Regions from separate parts of the Parabacteroides johnsonii DSM 18315 genome, predicted to be linked through region 2. Evidence: riboswitches for the same ligand, from Rfam matches in the RefSeq annotation. Region 2 holds a riboswitch; each other region holds the start of a gene.
The links. Region 2 has a riboswitch for cobalamin ahead of NQ564_RS17340 (hypothetical protein). Riboswitches for the same ligand answer to the same signal wherever they lie in the genome.

Region 1 (5,163 bases), 1.9 Mb from region 2:
CTCCGGACGAGGCGGAGGCTATTTGCCATGCCGGGAATAAGGTGCTGGATGAGATCTCGAATCATATTTCCGCTATCTTGTATAACGCCCGTAAGACGCGTGAAGCCAACCGCAAGGCCAACAAAATGGAAGATTCGCATATGAAAGCAGTCATATATCATAATTCGGTCCTGCCTTATATCGAGATGCTTCGTTTCCATATAGACAGCCTGAATGCGATAATAGCATAGTTTAGATAGATATACTATTGGATGATCATCAGGGAAAAGTATGGGAATATTTTTCCCTGAATTTGTTTCCGGTCGGAAGTATAGAACTCTTTCCCGGTCCCGACATTCTCAAAATAGTGGAAGTTCGCTTCCGGATGCAACTGGATGCAGGTATGGACAGCCTCCACGCATTGGGACAGCTTCATGATGACGATCACATAGCCGGCCTTGATTTTTTCCGACAATTCTTCCGCTGTCAGCGTTCCGGGTATGACGATGATCTGTTCTTCCTGTTTGACGATATGCAAGCCGGCTAAGGCTCCTGCCGCAATGAAGGCTGGGATTCCGGCGGTTCGTTCTACTTCGATGCGGTTCTCCCTGAATTTGTCGTATATATATTGTATGGAAGAGTAGAACCCGGCATCGCCTTCCGCCACAATGACCACCTTTTTCCCTTCGTCCCAAGCGGATGCTGCCTCTTCATACAAGGCATCGTAGACTTTCCAGGCTTCGGTGCGGTTTTTACTCATCGGAAGCGTGAAGAGCCGGATCGCGGATTCGCCGATTCCCAATTCTTCAATAATACGGGCCGCACGGGAGAGGAGTTGCCCGTTTTTGTTCATGGTGGCGGGACAATAGATGATCTCGGCCTGTCGGAGCTTTTTCAAGCCTTTCAGGGTGATCAGTTCGGGGTCTCCCGGACCGAGCGATACGAAGCAGATGGGGTACGACATATGCGTTTGATTTATTTGATGTGCAAAAGTGAGGAGAATTGAGGAACTTTCCAAATCGGCATTCCACAATTGTGGGGATAATTTCTACATATCCTGTTCCACAATCTTTTTTAGTTTCATTCTGTCTCAAAGTATGAAACTAAAGTTTCTGCCGCATGAAACTAAAGTTTCCCCGGATGAAACAAAAGTTTCAACCTGATGGAACTCTTGAAACTTTTAAAAGCAGTGAAGAATGTTTCAGAAGGAGAATACCGTTTTATGTTCTTTGGCATATAATTTGTATTTAATGGGGCGATTAGAAAAAGGTAAATAGATTGTTTAAAATTTTAGGTTATGAAGAAGTTAGTATTGATGATGGTTATGGTGGTTTCGTGTGTCTGTATGTCTCAAAACGGTTATGCGCAGGCAGGGCAGGACGAGAATATGGATATCGATATGTTGAGTATGAAAAATTTCTATGCGGTCGATATCGTCGATGTGGATCTTGCCACACAGGAAGCGATTTACAACGCTTATGAAAATTGCCTGATCAAAGAGGTGTACAAGTCGAATGGTGGCGGCAGCCCTATCCAGTATAAGGTCTCTCTCGAGACGACTGATCAGCGGAATCTGGTTGTCGCTTTCGACGAAAGCGGCCATGTGCTGAAAGTCATGCCGGAAGACGAATATCTGGCGGCTCGTAAGAAAAACTGATTTGTCTGCCACTTTTCTCTTGAAAGAAAAGTAATATTATTATATTTGCCCTTTGAAACAGGTTTCCCTGTCCTCCTTACAGGACAGGGATGAAAAGGGAACCGGGTGGGAATCCCGGACAGACCACGCTGCTGTGAAACTTCGGTAACATACCGGCAATACTCAATGCCACTGATCGGGGGATCGGGAAGGTGTCCGGGGATGGAAGTAAGTCAGAAGACCTGCCGTTTCGGTTTAGAAGAGTCTCGTCCTCGTGGGGTGGACAACGCTCGCCTGGTTATAATAAAATAATATTGAATATGAAAAAATGCCTGGCAGGGTGCTGCCTGCTTATGTCGTTGTGTGTCGCATCCTCGTGTACGACCAAAAACAATCAACGGACCGACAAGGTGGAAACGACGGAAAAAAGCGCGTTTTCCGGTGTCCATATTGTACCGGAGTATGCCCGTGGTTTCGAATTATCCTATCGGGACGGGTATGTCTTGCTGGATATCCAGGACCCGCAGAATGAGGAAAGTACGACTTTCCATTATGCGCTTGTCAGGAGAGGAACGAAACCGGCCGGCATCCCCGAATCGTATACTGTGATCGAGACACCCATCAGAAGTGTTATCTGTATGACATCTTTGCAGTTGTCCAATTTTATCAAGATGGGCGAACTGGACAAGGTCGTAGGGGTGACCAGTACCCGGCATCTGTTCAATAGAGAGATGAACGAACGTCTCAAGAGCGGGAAGACCGCCAAAATCGGTATAGAAGGGAATTTCGACAACGAGGTGATCATGAGTATGAACCCCGACCTGATCCTTGTTTCGCCTTTTAAACGGGGCGGATATGAGACCTTGAAGGATGTCGGTATCCCATTGATCCCGCATTTAGGCTATAAGGAGATGACGCCGTTGGGACAGGCGGAATGGGTGAAGTTCGTCGGTCTGTTGGTGGGACAGGAGCAAAAGGCAAACGAGACATTCGACGCCATCGCGGCCCGTTACAATGAATTGAAGGAGCTGACGGCGGAAGGAAAAGTGAAGAAACGTCCGGTCGTGTTGAGCGGCGAGATGCGGGGCGGTAACTGGTATGCCGTAGGAGGGGAGAGCTTTCTCGCCCAGCTTTTCAAGGACGCCGGTGCCGACTATTTCCTCAAAGACGATAAACGTTCGGGAGGTGTGACGCTCGATTTCGAAACTGTCTACAACCAGGGTGACGAAGCCGATTACTGGCGCATTGTGAACAGCTATCCGGGTACGTTCAGCTATGAGGCATTGAAGGAGCAGGACCCGCGTTATGCCGATTTCCGTGCCTTCAAAGAGAAAGGGATCATCTATTGCAACATGAAAGATACGCCTTTTTACGAAAGTATGCCGACCGAGCCGGAAGTCGTACTGGCCGACCTGCTGCATATATTCCATCCGGACTTGCTGCCCGATCATACGCCTGTTTATTATGCCCGACTCAAATAAGCTGCACGAATGAGACATTCCACTACTTTTCTTATGTTGCTCATCGTAGCGTCTATCCTGGTCCTGATGTTCCTGAATTTGGTGTTAGGATCGGTGTCTATCCCGTTGAAGTCTGTCTGGAACATTATTTGCGGACTTGGAGACGAGCCGGTGACTTGGCAGAATATCGTCTGGAAATCACGTCTTCCGCAGGCATTGACTGCTTTGGTGGCGGGAGCGGGCTTGGCGATAAGCGGCTTGCAGATGCAGACTGTTTTCCGGAATCCGCTGGCGGGGCCTTCCGTGTTGGGGATCAGTTCCGGTGCGAGTATGGGCGTGGCCTTCGTGGTGTTGTTGAGCGGTAGCCTCGGAGGAGTTGCGCTTAGCAAATTAGGGTTTATGGGAGAAATTGCGCTTTCGATTGCGGCTGTGATCGGTTCGCTGTCGGTGATGGCGTTGATCGTATATGTGTCGCAGAAGGTGAAAGGGAACGTGACGCTACTGATCATCGGTGTGATGATCGGCTACGTGGCGAATGCGGTGATCGGCGTGCTAAAGTTCTTCAGCGTGGAGGAGGATATTCGCGCCTATGTGATCTGGGGGTTAGGCAGCTTCTCACGTGTTTCCGGCAACCAGATGATGCTGTTTGTTGCGATCATGGCGATTCTGATCCCTTTGTCGTTCCTGTTGATCAAGACGTTGAACCTGATGCTGCTTGGCGACGGCTATGCCCGTAACTTGGGATTGAACATCAAGCGGGCACGTCTTTTGGTGATCACCTCGGCAGGAGTGCTGACGGCGATCGTGACGGCCTATTGCGGACCGGTCATCTTTCTTGGCCTGGCCGTTCCGCACCTGTGCCGGGCCATTTTTCAAACCTCCGACCACCGGGTCCTGATGCCTGCCGTCTTGTTTGCCGGTGCCGCATTGGCGCTCGCCTGTAACCTGATTGCCCGGATGCCCGGCTTCGAAGGGGCTTTGCCGGTCAACTCGGTGACTGCCTTGGTCGGTGCTCCTGTAGTGGCCTCCGTACTATTCCGCAAACGTAAGAACGAACTGAACGAATGATGAAACAAGATACGATCCATATACATGATCTCTCTATCGGTTACCGGACAAAGAACGATACTAAGTTGGTGGCAAGCCATATACAAGCCCGGATTTATAGCGGAGAATTAACCTGCCTGTTAGGGGAGAACGGAGTCGGGAAGTCGACGCTCTTACGCACGTTGTCGGCTTTCCAGCCGAAGTTGGGAGGTGAGATCGCCGTCTTGGGACGTGATGTGGATAGCTATTCGGACAAGGAACTGAGCACGACGATCGGTGTGGTCTTGACGGAGAAATGTGATATCCGGAATATGTCTGTGCGGGAGTTGGTCGAGATGGGACGCAGTCCCTACACCGGTTTTTGGGGGCGGTTGGGCAAGGAGGACAAGCAAGTCGTAGAAAAATCGATCGCTCTGGTACGGATCGAGAACCTGGCCTCCCGCATGGTGCATACCCTCTCGGACGGAGAACGGCAGAAGGTCATGATCGCCAAGGCGCTGGCTCAGGAAACACCTGTTATCTTTCTGGACGAGCCGACCGCTTTCCTCGATTTTCCGAGCAAGGTGGAGATCATGCAATTGCTCCACCATCTGACACGAAGCACGAATAAGACGATTTTCCTCTCCACACACGACCTCGAACTGGCGCTCCAGATCGCCGACAAGATTTGGCTGATGGACCGGACGAACGGGATTACGACCGGTACGCCCGAAGACCTTGCCCTGAGTGGCCATTTGAGCGGTTTCTTCGCCCGCAAGGGGATCGTGTTCGACACGGAGACCGGCTTGTTCCGTATTGATAACCAGTATTCGAGAGAGATACGTCTGACCGGTCACGGACAGAAGTATGCGATGGTCCGTAAGGCGCTCCAGCGGAACGGCATACGTGCCGGTAGGCATGTGGAGTCGCCTGTATGGATCGAGACGGGTGAGCTGTCTGCCGGTTCTGCATTCCTGATCCACCAGTCCGATGGATGTACGCTGTCTGCTGATACGATAGAATCCCTTTTGCAACAGCTTTCCATCTGACAAAAAAGCCTAA
Region 2 (5,163 bases):
GACCTGGAATCACCTTACACTGAAAAGCGCGAGGTGAAGCAGGTCGTTATCGCCGTTTTCTCATCCAGCAGCGGATTATGCGGCACGTTCAATGCCAACGTATGGAAAGAGCTATCCGTCCGTCTGCACGAATTAGAAGCACAACACATTTCTGTCTGTCTCTACCCCATCGGGAAAAAGATCGCTGACGAACTGCACAAGGCGGGCTATGCCACCGAAGACGATTTCCTGCATTTAGGAGAGAAACCTTCGTTCGAAGAGGCTGTCCGCCTCGCCGGACAGCTGATGGAGCTCTTTTCTTCGGGCAAGGCCGACCGGGTGGAACTGCTTTACCATCATTTCAAGAATATGGCGACACAGGTATTGACCCATAAAGTCTACCTGCCGGTCACCCTGCCGCAGGCCCCGGTTGAAAACACCGTCCCGGCAATCGATTACATCTTGGAACCATCACCGGAAAGCCTTCAGACATTGCTTTTCCCGAAGCTACTCAACCTGACGGTCTATACGACGTTGCTCGACACGACGACATCCGAGCATGCCGCCCGTATGATGGCGATGCAAACGGCTAACGACAATGCCAACGACCTGATCCAAGAACTGACCTTACAATATAACAAAACCCGCCAGCAGGCCATTACCAATGAACTACTGGATATTATGGGAGGACAGTAACAACGTCCGGCTGTCCGCTAAAAAAACACGAAGCTCCGGCGAATCACTTCGACGGAGCTTCTTACTTTAATTACTATTGAACAATATTCTAACAACAAATAACAATACTATTATATTATGTATAGAAGAATAAAATCATCAGTTGTGCCGTCAGTACCCGCAGGAACATCGTCAAGGGATAGACCGTCGCATAGCTGACAGCCGGAGCATCGTTTCCCGCCGTTGCATTCGCATAGGCCAGCGCAGGCGGATCGGTCATACTTCCGGCAAGCAAGCCGATCAACATAAAATAATTCAGTTTGCAGTAATAGCGCCCGATCAACCCGATGACCAGCAACGGCAGCATCGTGATGATAAAACCATAGCCGATCCAAATAAACCCACCTCTATTCACGATCGTATCGATAAATCCGCCTCCCGCATTCAGTCCGACGCAGGCGAGGAACATCGTGATCCCGATCTCGCGCAACATCAGGTTGGCGCTTTGCGTCGTATAGGTCACAAGTCGGTAACGATAGCCGAAACGGCTGATCAGGATCGCCACAATCAACGGCCCGCCTGCCAATCCCAGCTTGATCGGCTGCGGAATTCCCGGAACTGAAAACGGTATACTTCCCAAGACGATTCCCAATGCAATCCCGACAAAGATGGTAATCAGGTTCGGCTCGTTCAGCCGCTTCATGGAATTACCCAAAATAGCACTCACCTTGTCGACTGCTAATTCGCTTCCGACAACCGTCACCCGGTCGCCCACCTGCAACTGCAATCCCTGTGTCGCCACCAATTCAAGACCGGCACGGTTGACACGCGTCACATTGATACCATGCAAGTGACGCAGTTGCAAATCCCCTAACCGGCGGCCTGTCAGTTCCGGCTTTGTCACCAAGATACGGCGGCTGATGAACTGGCTCTCCGCCGGAATCCACTGCTTCCGGTCCATCTGGATTTCTTCCCCGATAAATGTTTTAATCGTTTCCACATCATGCTCGGTCGTGATGACGAAGATTTTATCGTCTTCCTGCAAAACGGTGTTTCCAGTTACAATTTCGACCTTATTAGTCGCTTTGCGCCATATACGCGAGATGACAAATTCGCGATGCTCCAGCAAAGCGGCCAACTCGATCACCTTTCTCTTAAACACTGCCGGATTCTTAACGATCAACGAGACAGGGATGGCTTCCGCATGCGTATCATTCTCCGCCTCCAGCTTCTTCGCTTCATCATCGAAACTGACATGGAACACATACCGGATAAACAGCATCGCCAGAATGATCCCGATTACGCCTAACGGATAGGCAACGGCATAACCCAGCGCAATGCTCTCGTCCCCACTTCCCGTCATATCCGTATAAGCCTGCTGAGCAGCACCGAGCCCCGGCGTATTAGTGACCGCTCCGGACAAGATCCCGACGATGGCCGGGATCGGTATGTTCGCCACGAAGTGTATCACCAAAGCCGTGGCCACACCTAAGAAGACAATACCGCAAGCCAGCCCGTTCAGCGTCATTCCCCCTCTCTTGAACGAAGAGAAAAATCCTGGACCGACCTGCATACCTACCGAATAAACAAATAAGATCAATCCAAATTCCTGAAAGAAATGAATAACGGCAGGATGGATATAAAAACCGAAATGTCCGAGCATGATCCCGACAAAGAGTACCCACGTAACCCCCAACGAGATTCCGAAGACCTTGATTTTACCTAACTGGATACCGGCTGCAACCGTAAATGCGAGCAACAGAAGGGAATGTCCTATCCCTTCGCCCCACAGTAGTTCTTTAATCCATTCCATGATACCCTATCGATCTTTACGGTAAACCGGAGAAACGTCGAAAGCATAGAACGTGTCCCGAATATGCCCGATACATTCCGGACAAAGGCAATTCTTATAATAGACCCTGATAAAGGTTTTCTGATACTGGTCCAAGCCAGTAGCTGCAAAGTCGCCCGACAATAAATCGATGTTGCCGACAAACTTTGTGCCACAACGCGAGCAAAGCTTTTCCATCTTTTTACTATTTATGAAATTAGAAACTTTTTCGAACCATTCTCCTAACCCACGAGGAAAGAATAGCCTTTAATGAACGGCAGGTCTTCTGACTGACTCCCATCCTAAAGCCTTCCCGGTTTATAACCATAAGCCAGTGGCAAAAGTAGTTTCAGGATGTTGAAACGGAGCTTCACAGCAGCGGGACTGTCCGGGATTTTCACCCGATTCCCTTTTAATCCGTATCATCCGATTTGATCATACGGAACCGATTCGAAAGCAAAATTAGACAAAAAAAGTATAGTGTGTATCTCTTTTCCAAATTATTTTTTCCACATTAACACTTTCTTCAGGAGTTTTCCACATTATACACAAAGAGTTAAGAAGGTGTACACTTTTGGGAAATTTTAAAACAAACTAAACTTTAAAAGTTTTCCAATTCATCAAAATAAATAACTATAAATAAATAGATTGACATATTTTAACTACACAAAAGTTTTCCAAAAAGGTTTACCATATTGTTATACTATATACTTTTGCAGGCATAAAAACATACAAATTTCAATAATAGATTTATCATGATTCAGACAGTTATCAAACGTGACGGACGTATCGTCGGATTCAACGAAGAGAAGATAGCAACAGCTATCCGTAAAGCGATGTTGCACACTGAAAACGGAGAAGACCGGGAGTTGGTCCGCCAGATCACCGATCATATTTCTTTCAAAGGCGACACACAGATGACTGTCGAAGCCATCCAGGATGCTGTCGAGTTGGAGTTGATGAACAGTAGCCGTAAGGACGTTGCACAGAAATACATTGCGTACCGCAATCAGCGTAGCATCGCCCGCAAAGCCAAAACGCGCGATATGTTCCTGGAGATCATCAATATCAAATCCAACGACATCACCCGCGAGAATGCCAATATGAATGCCGACACGCCTGCCGGCATGATGATGAAGTTCTCCAGCGAAACGACCAAGCCGTTCGTCGACGACTACCTGTTGAGCGAAGAGGTCAAGGAGGCGGTGGAAAACAACTATCTACATATCCATGATAAAGACTATTATCCGACCAAGAGCCTCACGTGCGTACAGCATCCGTTGGACCGCATCCTGAAATACGGATTTTCAGCCGGACATGGAGAATCACGCCCGGCAAAGCGCATCGAAACAGCCAGTATCTTAGGCTGCATCTCACTCGAGACAGCCCAGAACGAAATGCATGGTGGCCAGGCAATCCCGGCATTCGATTTCTATCTGGCTCCTTACGTGCGCAATAGTTTCATCGAGGAAATCAAGAACCTGGAAGAACTGAACGGGCAGGACTATTCACATCTCTATCAGCGGGAATTGGACGACTATATAAATCGTCCGCTCGAAGGATTAAGCGGCGATGAACGTATCATCCAACATGCCGTCAACAAGACTGTCAGCCGCGTACATCAGTCAATGGAAGCCTTTATTCATAATATGAACACCATCCATTCCCGTGGTGGTAACCAGGTGGTATTCAGTTCTATTAATTACGGAACGGACACTTCGGCCGAAGGACGCTGTATCATCCGTGAGATACTGAAAAGCACATATCGCGGGGTCGGCAACGGTGAGACGGCCATCTTCCCGATCCAGATATGGAAAAAGAAACGCGGAGTGAGCTATCTGCCGGAAGACCGCAACTACGATCTTTACCAGCTTGCCTGTAAGGTGACGGCCCGCCGTTTCTTCCCGAACTTCCTCAACCTCGACGCAACATTCAACCAAAGCGAAGACTGGCGTGCAGACAACCCACAACGTTATATGCACGAGGTTGCAACCATGGGATGCCGCACACGTGTATTCGAGAATCGTTTCGGTCCGAAAACATCTATCGGGCGCGGTAACCTCTCTTTCTCGACGATCAATATCGTACGCCTCGCCATCGAATGCATGCACATAGAAAACAAGGAAGAACGAATCGCCCAGTTCTTTGCCAAACTCGACCATATGCTGGATATAACAGCCCGCCAGCTGCACGAGCGCATGGAATTCCAGAAAACGGCATATGCCAAACAGTTCCCGCTGTTGATGTCGTCTCTCTGGCTGGGTAGCGAGAAACTGAAGCCGAACGACACGATCGCACCCGTTATCAATCAGGGAACATTGGGGATCGGCTTTATCGGCCTGGCGGAATGCCTGGTCGCCCTCACCGGCAAACACCACGGAGAAGATGCAGCATCGCAGGAGTTAGGGTTGAAAATCGTCAGCTACATCCGTAACCGGGCCAATCAGTTTTCGGAAGAATACCAGCATAATTACAGCGTACTGGCAACGCCAGCCGAAGGTTTGTCAGGTAAGTTTACCCGTCGTGACCACAAGAAATTCGGTTCGTTGCCCGGCATCACAGACCGCGACTATTATACGAACTCCAACCATGTACCCGTCTATTACAAATGTAGCGCCCGCCACAAGGCGGAAGTGGAAGCTCCCTATCACGAGATGACACGCGGAGGCCATATCTTC
Region 3 (5,163 bases), 2.3 Mb from region 2:
TCTACTCCTTTCTCGTTCACCAGATAATCATAGGTATCTTTCAGCAGTGCCATGCCGGGCGAGCCGGCGTGCTTCATCAGGAATTGCGTGAAACGGGTGGCGATACGTCTCTTTTCAGGAATACCGGCCAACCCGACCATTTCCTCGCCATATTCGGAGGAACGGGCACATTCTTCCAGTCCGAACTGGCCGAGCAGGAAAAAGGCTTCGCGGGGCACGGTACTGATCCAGTTCGGATTGCCGCGCCCTGCGTTCAGCATGATATGCGTACTCTTACGGGCGCTTTCGTCCGCAAGGTCTATCAGGATATTTTTCAGTTCGAAGGGACTGATTTCCGACATTTTCTTTTCGTATTCACGAGTGATTTTGTGTGTCATAAAGAAATAACTTAATTGAATATAATGAGTATATAAAAAACAATGCTTCCAACACCTTTCAGGTCATCAAGAGGACGATCACGACTCCCCAAATGATCAACAGGGTATTACCGACCGCGTATGTTACCGTATAGCCTAATGCTGGTGTCTGGCTCTCAACGGCATCCTCCACAGCCCCTAAAGCTGCTGTGGTAGTACGTGCTCCGGATGTACAGCCTAACGTAATGGCCGGATGGAACTTAAAGACATATCTTCCCAACAGCACACCGACAATCAACGGGATAGCGGTAGCCAACGCACCGATAAAGAAGAGACTGATACCGACTTCCTTCAGCCCGGTGACAAAGCTCGGTCCGGCCGTAATACCGACAACAGCGATGAACATATTCAACCCGACATTATTCAGTACCCAAAGGGAAGGTTCCGGGATTCGTCCGAAAGTCGGATGCTTGGAACGCAACCATCCGAAGACCAATCCGGCGATCAACGCCCCACCACTCGTACTCAAGCTGATGGGAACACCTCCGAAATGGATCGTCAAAGCCCCCACGACACCTCCGAGAAAAATCCCGAGGCCGACGAAAATCATATCCGTCTGGTTTGTCGGGCGATCGGCATAGCCTAATGTATCGGCAGCCGCATTCACCTCCAATTTTGTGCCGACCAACTCCAGCATATCGCCGGGATCGATCGTCGTGGCAGCCAAAACCGGTATGTTGATGCCGGCACGTTTGATGCTCTTGATGCTGACACCGTGCATGACCGGCAGTTTGCGCAGTTTGGCAACTGTCATGCCTGCATATTTCTTGCGGGAGATCAATACGGGTAGCGTTTCGGCCGGGAAGTCTAACAACTCGATATCATTGACTTCATCGCCGATCCAGTCCTCCTCTCCGATCACAAATTCACGACGTCCACTGAGCACGACTTCGTTTCCTTTCAAAAGCATCTGATCGGCCTTCGCATCCCGGATCACACCATCGATACGAACCCGTTCGACGAAAAGGCGTCTTCCTTCTCCTTCCAAATAATCTTCCAGTTCTTTCACGGTCTTCCCCGCCCCGAACCAGTCGTTGCTGATCTTGTAGGCGCGAAACGTGATCGGACGGGCGGCAGGCATGAAGCCGGGTTGCTCGCTTTCGTCATCCGCCCCCATTTTGGCTTCCAGTTCGCGACAGGCTTTCTTGACCGATTCGATCCCGCCCAACAGACGAGGAGCGATATCGCTCATGATCCAGGCGGAACCGGCCGTACCGAAAATATAAGAAACGGCATAGGCTACCGGCATGACATTGATCATATCCGTTTTATCTGCCGCCGGTATTCCTAATTGGTTAATCGTATCTTCGGCCACACCGAGCACAGCGGATATCGTCTGCGAACCAGCCAACAGACCGGCAGCCTCTCCGGCAGAATAGCCCATGATCTTTGCCAGCATAAACGGGGCCAGCAGGCAGAACAGGCACATCACGACGGCAAACAAGACCTGTGGCAATCCTTCCTTTTTCAATCCCCGGAAGAATTGCGGACCGACACTATACCCTACGGCAAACAAGAACATCAGGAAAAACACCGATTTCAGCGGGGCCCCGATATCGATATGCAATTGCCCGATCAACACACCGACCAGCAAGACGCTGGTAACCGTCCCTAACGTGAACTTTTTAATCTTGAATTTACCGATCCAGAAGCCGAAAGCCAGCGTGAGAAAGATGGCAAGCTCCGGGTAATGCCGGAGCAAATTGGCAAACCATTCCATATATCTATTTTTTTTGGCGTTAATAAAATTGATAATGAAACACGACAAAGGAAAGAGTTGTTGTGTTAAACCAAACGAAAGCAGAGTTAAATTTATAGTTGGCATTTCTAAATAAATCTCTATCTTTGCCTCCGCTTAGGTGATATAACTGCCATCCGACAGTTGTATAAAAGGGAATCCGGTGGAAATCCGGAACAGTGCCCGCTACTGTAAAGCCATATTAAAAAAAGAAGAAAGCATTCTCCATGCCACTATCCGCAAGGATGGGAAGGCCGCTTTCCGAAAAGGCTAAGTCAGGAAACCTGCCAAGCAAGACAATAATAACTCTCCCGGGGCCAGGAAAGCTATTGACACATACATAATAAAACTCTTTTTTCCATGAAAAAGAAATGTTGGCTGACAGCCCTTCTTGCGGGTTGTTCTCTTTGCGCGTCACACGCACAAACCGTGTTGCGCACGGATACGAATGATCTGAGAGAGATCCGCCTGGACGAGGTCGTCGTGACAGGTACCGGAACGGAACATTATTTGAAAGACGCTCCCGTACAGACGGAAGTGATCACAGGGAAAGCGTTGGAACAATACAACGGACGCAGCCTCGACGAGATTCTGAGCGCCCTCTCCCCTTCCATCACGTTCAGTCCGGGAGACATGGGTAGCAATATCCAGCTAAACGGATTGAAGAACGACTATATCCTGATCATGGTGAACGGGAAACGGATGAACGGCGACATCGGCGGACAAAACGACCTGAGTATCATCAACCCGGCAACCATCGAACGCATCGAGATTGTAAAAGGAGCCTCCTCTTCCTTGTATGGAAGCGATGCTATCGCGGGTGTCATCAACATCATCACGAAAAAGAACCGCGATAAAGTCAGTGTCTCCAACACGACACGCGTCGGCAATTACGACGACCTGCTCCAGAGCGAAATAATAGGGTTCAGCAACGGAAAGCTGAACTCCACCACTTCCGCAAGCATGAAACATACCGGAGGTTGGCAAAACACGACTCAAGAATGGTATCACCACGATCTGCAAGAAGGAAGCGTGAGCAAAACAGTGAGCCGCTCCACCAACTTCACGCTTTCCCAGAATTTCACTTATAAAGCGAGCGACAGACTCAGCTTGTCGGCCGATGCCTCTTATTACCAGAAATGGATTTTCCGTCCTGTCGGTCCCTGGAAATATTATTTATACGACTATTTCTACCGGAACCAGGATTACGCCTTAGGCTTAAAATATAGGCTGAACGACAAACGGAGCTATCTGACCGCCGATGCTTCTTTCGGACAGTACAACTACTATTTCGATTATACGGGCCAAGAAGTGACCAACTTTTTCCATCCCGACGGAACGCGGGTTGTCAATTACCCCGGCGACCGCGTATTACAGACCATGCAGCGCAGATGGTTGAACCATGTCAAAGGGGTATTCTATTTAGGAGACAATCATATTTTAAGTGCCGGAATCGAGCACCAACACGACTATCTGAAATCTCCTTACCGCCTGAAACAGGGGAAGGCATCTGTCTATACTTTAGCCTCTTATGCACAAGACGAATGGTCGATAACAAACCGGCTAAACCTGACTCTCGGTTATCGTTTTGTCCATCATAAAGAATTCGGTCAAAAGTTCACCCCAAAAATATCAGCCAAGTACAGCCTTGGCGATTTCAACCTGCGTGCCACTTACTCGTATGGTTTCAAAGCCCCCACCTTGAAAGAGCTTTATCAGAATTATATCACCGTTATCATGGGACCGCTGAAAGCCTATTACGGCAACGAGAACCTAAAGCCCCAAAGTTCGAACTACGGTTCGGCAAGCGTAGAATACAGCAACGGGAAATTCCAGGCAACCGTGACCGGGTACTATAACCGGATACACAACATGATCGCCCTGACCGTCGTCCCGACTTCGTCAGAAGACAAATTCCTGGAAGTAGAAGAAACGATGAAATACAACAACCTCGCCAAAGCCCGTTCATTCGGAGCCGACTTCACCTTCAACTATCAGGTGCTTCCGTCACTGGCTATCGGAGGAGGCTACAGTTATACGGATGCAAAAGCCCAGTACACGGAAGACCAGAACGATCCCAACTACATGAAATATCTGCCGATCAACGCGACTTCCTACCACAATGCCAACTGGAAAATAGCCTGGACACACAAAGATGTCGGCGTCAGCCTTTTCGGCAGATACCAGTCCACACGCTATTACATCACGGATGGAAATGGAAAAGCCTATCAGCTCTGGCGCCTGAATGTAAGAAGCTCACTGCTGAAAACGAAGAAATGGAACCTGGGGATGAATGCCGGCATCGATAATATATTCAATTATATCGACCGCACACCTTTCGGCAAGAACCGGGGGACAACCAGTCCCGGACGGACTTTATACCTCTCGCTGAACGTTAAATTTCAGAATAAACAAAAATAATCACTTTTAAAAATCAGTAAAAATGAAGAAGTTTAAACATTTATGGCTGGCAGGCTTATTACTTGCAGCCACAGTAGGGTTCACATCCTGTGACGACGATGACGACAATGCAACATCTGCCAACCCGGCAGAAGAATTCGTGACAAAGAACAAAAAGCACGAGACAGCCATTCTGCTATGTACTTTCGGAAGTACTTTCAAAGAATCTATCAAGACCTACGATCAGACGTTGGCAGATTTCGAAACGGCATTTCCTGATGCAGACATCTATCTGGCTTTTACATCTTACACCTGTGTGAATCGTGTCTTCGCCGAAACAGGTATCGAGCGTTATCAACCGGATCTTTGGTTAAAAGCAATTGGTAAAGCCGGTTATAAAAAAGTAGCCGTACAATCTTTACACATCATTCCCGGCGAAGAGTATCTGAACTTAATGAACAAAACGGTCAAGAAAGACTTCATGATCGAACAATACCCGAATGTCCAAGTGACAAAAGGTACCTGTCTGGTTTACGATGAAGACGATGTGCAAGCTGTTTCTGCCGCCTTATACGATCATTACAAGAGCAACCTGGCCGACAAAAAACA

Region 1: it holds a riboswitch for cobalamin, as region 2 does, so the genes downstream of both, NQ564_RS05765 (ABC transporter substrate-binding protein) here and NQ564_RS17340 (hypothetical protein) in region 2, are expected to answer to the same signal.
Region 3: it holds a riboswitch for cobalamin, as region 2 does, so the genes downstream of both, NQ564_RS07270 (TonB-dependent receptor plug domain-containing protein) here and NQ564_RS17340 (hypothetical protein) in region 2, are expected to answer to the same signal.

What each region holds. Positions count from the first base shown of each region.
Region 1 covers NZ_CP102285.1:1,400,503-1,405,665, forward strand. The annotation lists gene NQ564_RS05750 (glutamine synthetase) at 1-230, shown strand, start outside; gene NQ564_RS05755 (precorrin-2 C(20)-methyltransferase) at 245-943, opposite strand; gene NQ564_RS05760 (hypothetical protein) at 1,277-1,636, shown strand; cobalamin riboswitch at 1,678-1,879, shown strand; gene NQ564_RS05765 (ABC transporter substrate-binding protein) at 1,936-3,096, shown strand; gene NQ564_RS05770 (FecCD family ABC transporter permease) at 3,106-4,143, shown strand; gene NQ564_RS05775 (ABC transporter ATP-binding protein) at 4,143-5,150, shown strand.
Region 2 covers NZ_CP102285.1:4,243,035-4,248,197, reverse strand. The annotation lists gene NQ564_RS17350 (F0F1 ATP synthase subunit gamma) at 1-675, shown strand, start outside; gene NQ564_RS17345 (putative transporter) at 791-2,467, opposite strand; gene NQ564_RS17340 (hypothetical protein) at 2,474-2,683, opposite strand; cobalamin riboswitch at 2,745-2,950, opposite strand; gene NQ564_RS17335 (anaerobic ribonucleoside triphosphate reductase) at 3,241-5,163, shown strand, end outside.
Region 3 covers NZ_CP102285.1:1,746,799-1,751,961, forward strand. The annotation lists gene NQ564_RS07260 (bifunctional aspartate transaminase/aspartate 4-decarboxylase) at 1-377, opposite strand, end outside; gene aspT (aspartate-alanine antiporter) at 436-2,136, opposite strand; cobalamin riboswitch at 2,257-2,460, shown strand; gene NQ564_RS07270 (TonB-dependent receptor plug domain-containing protein) at 2,515-4,575, shown strand; gene NQ564_RS07275 (sirohydrochlorin cobaltochelatase) at 4,598-5,163, shown strand, end outside.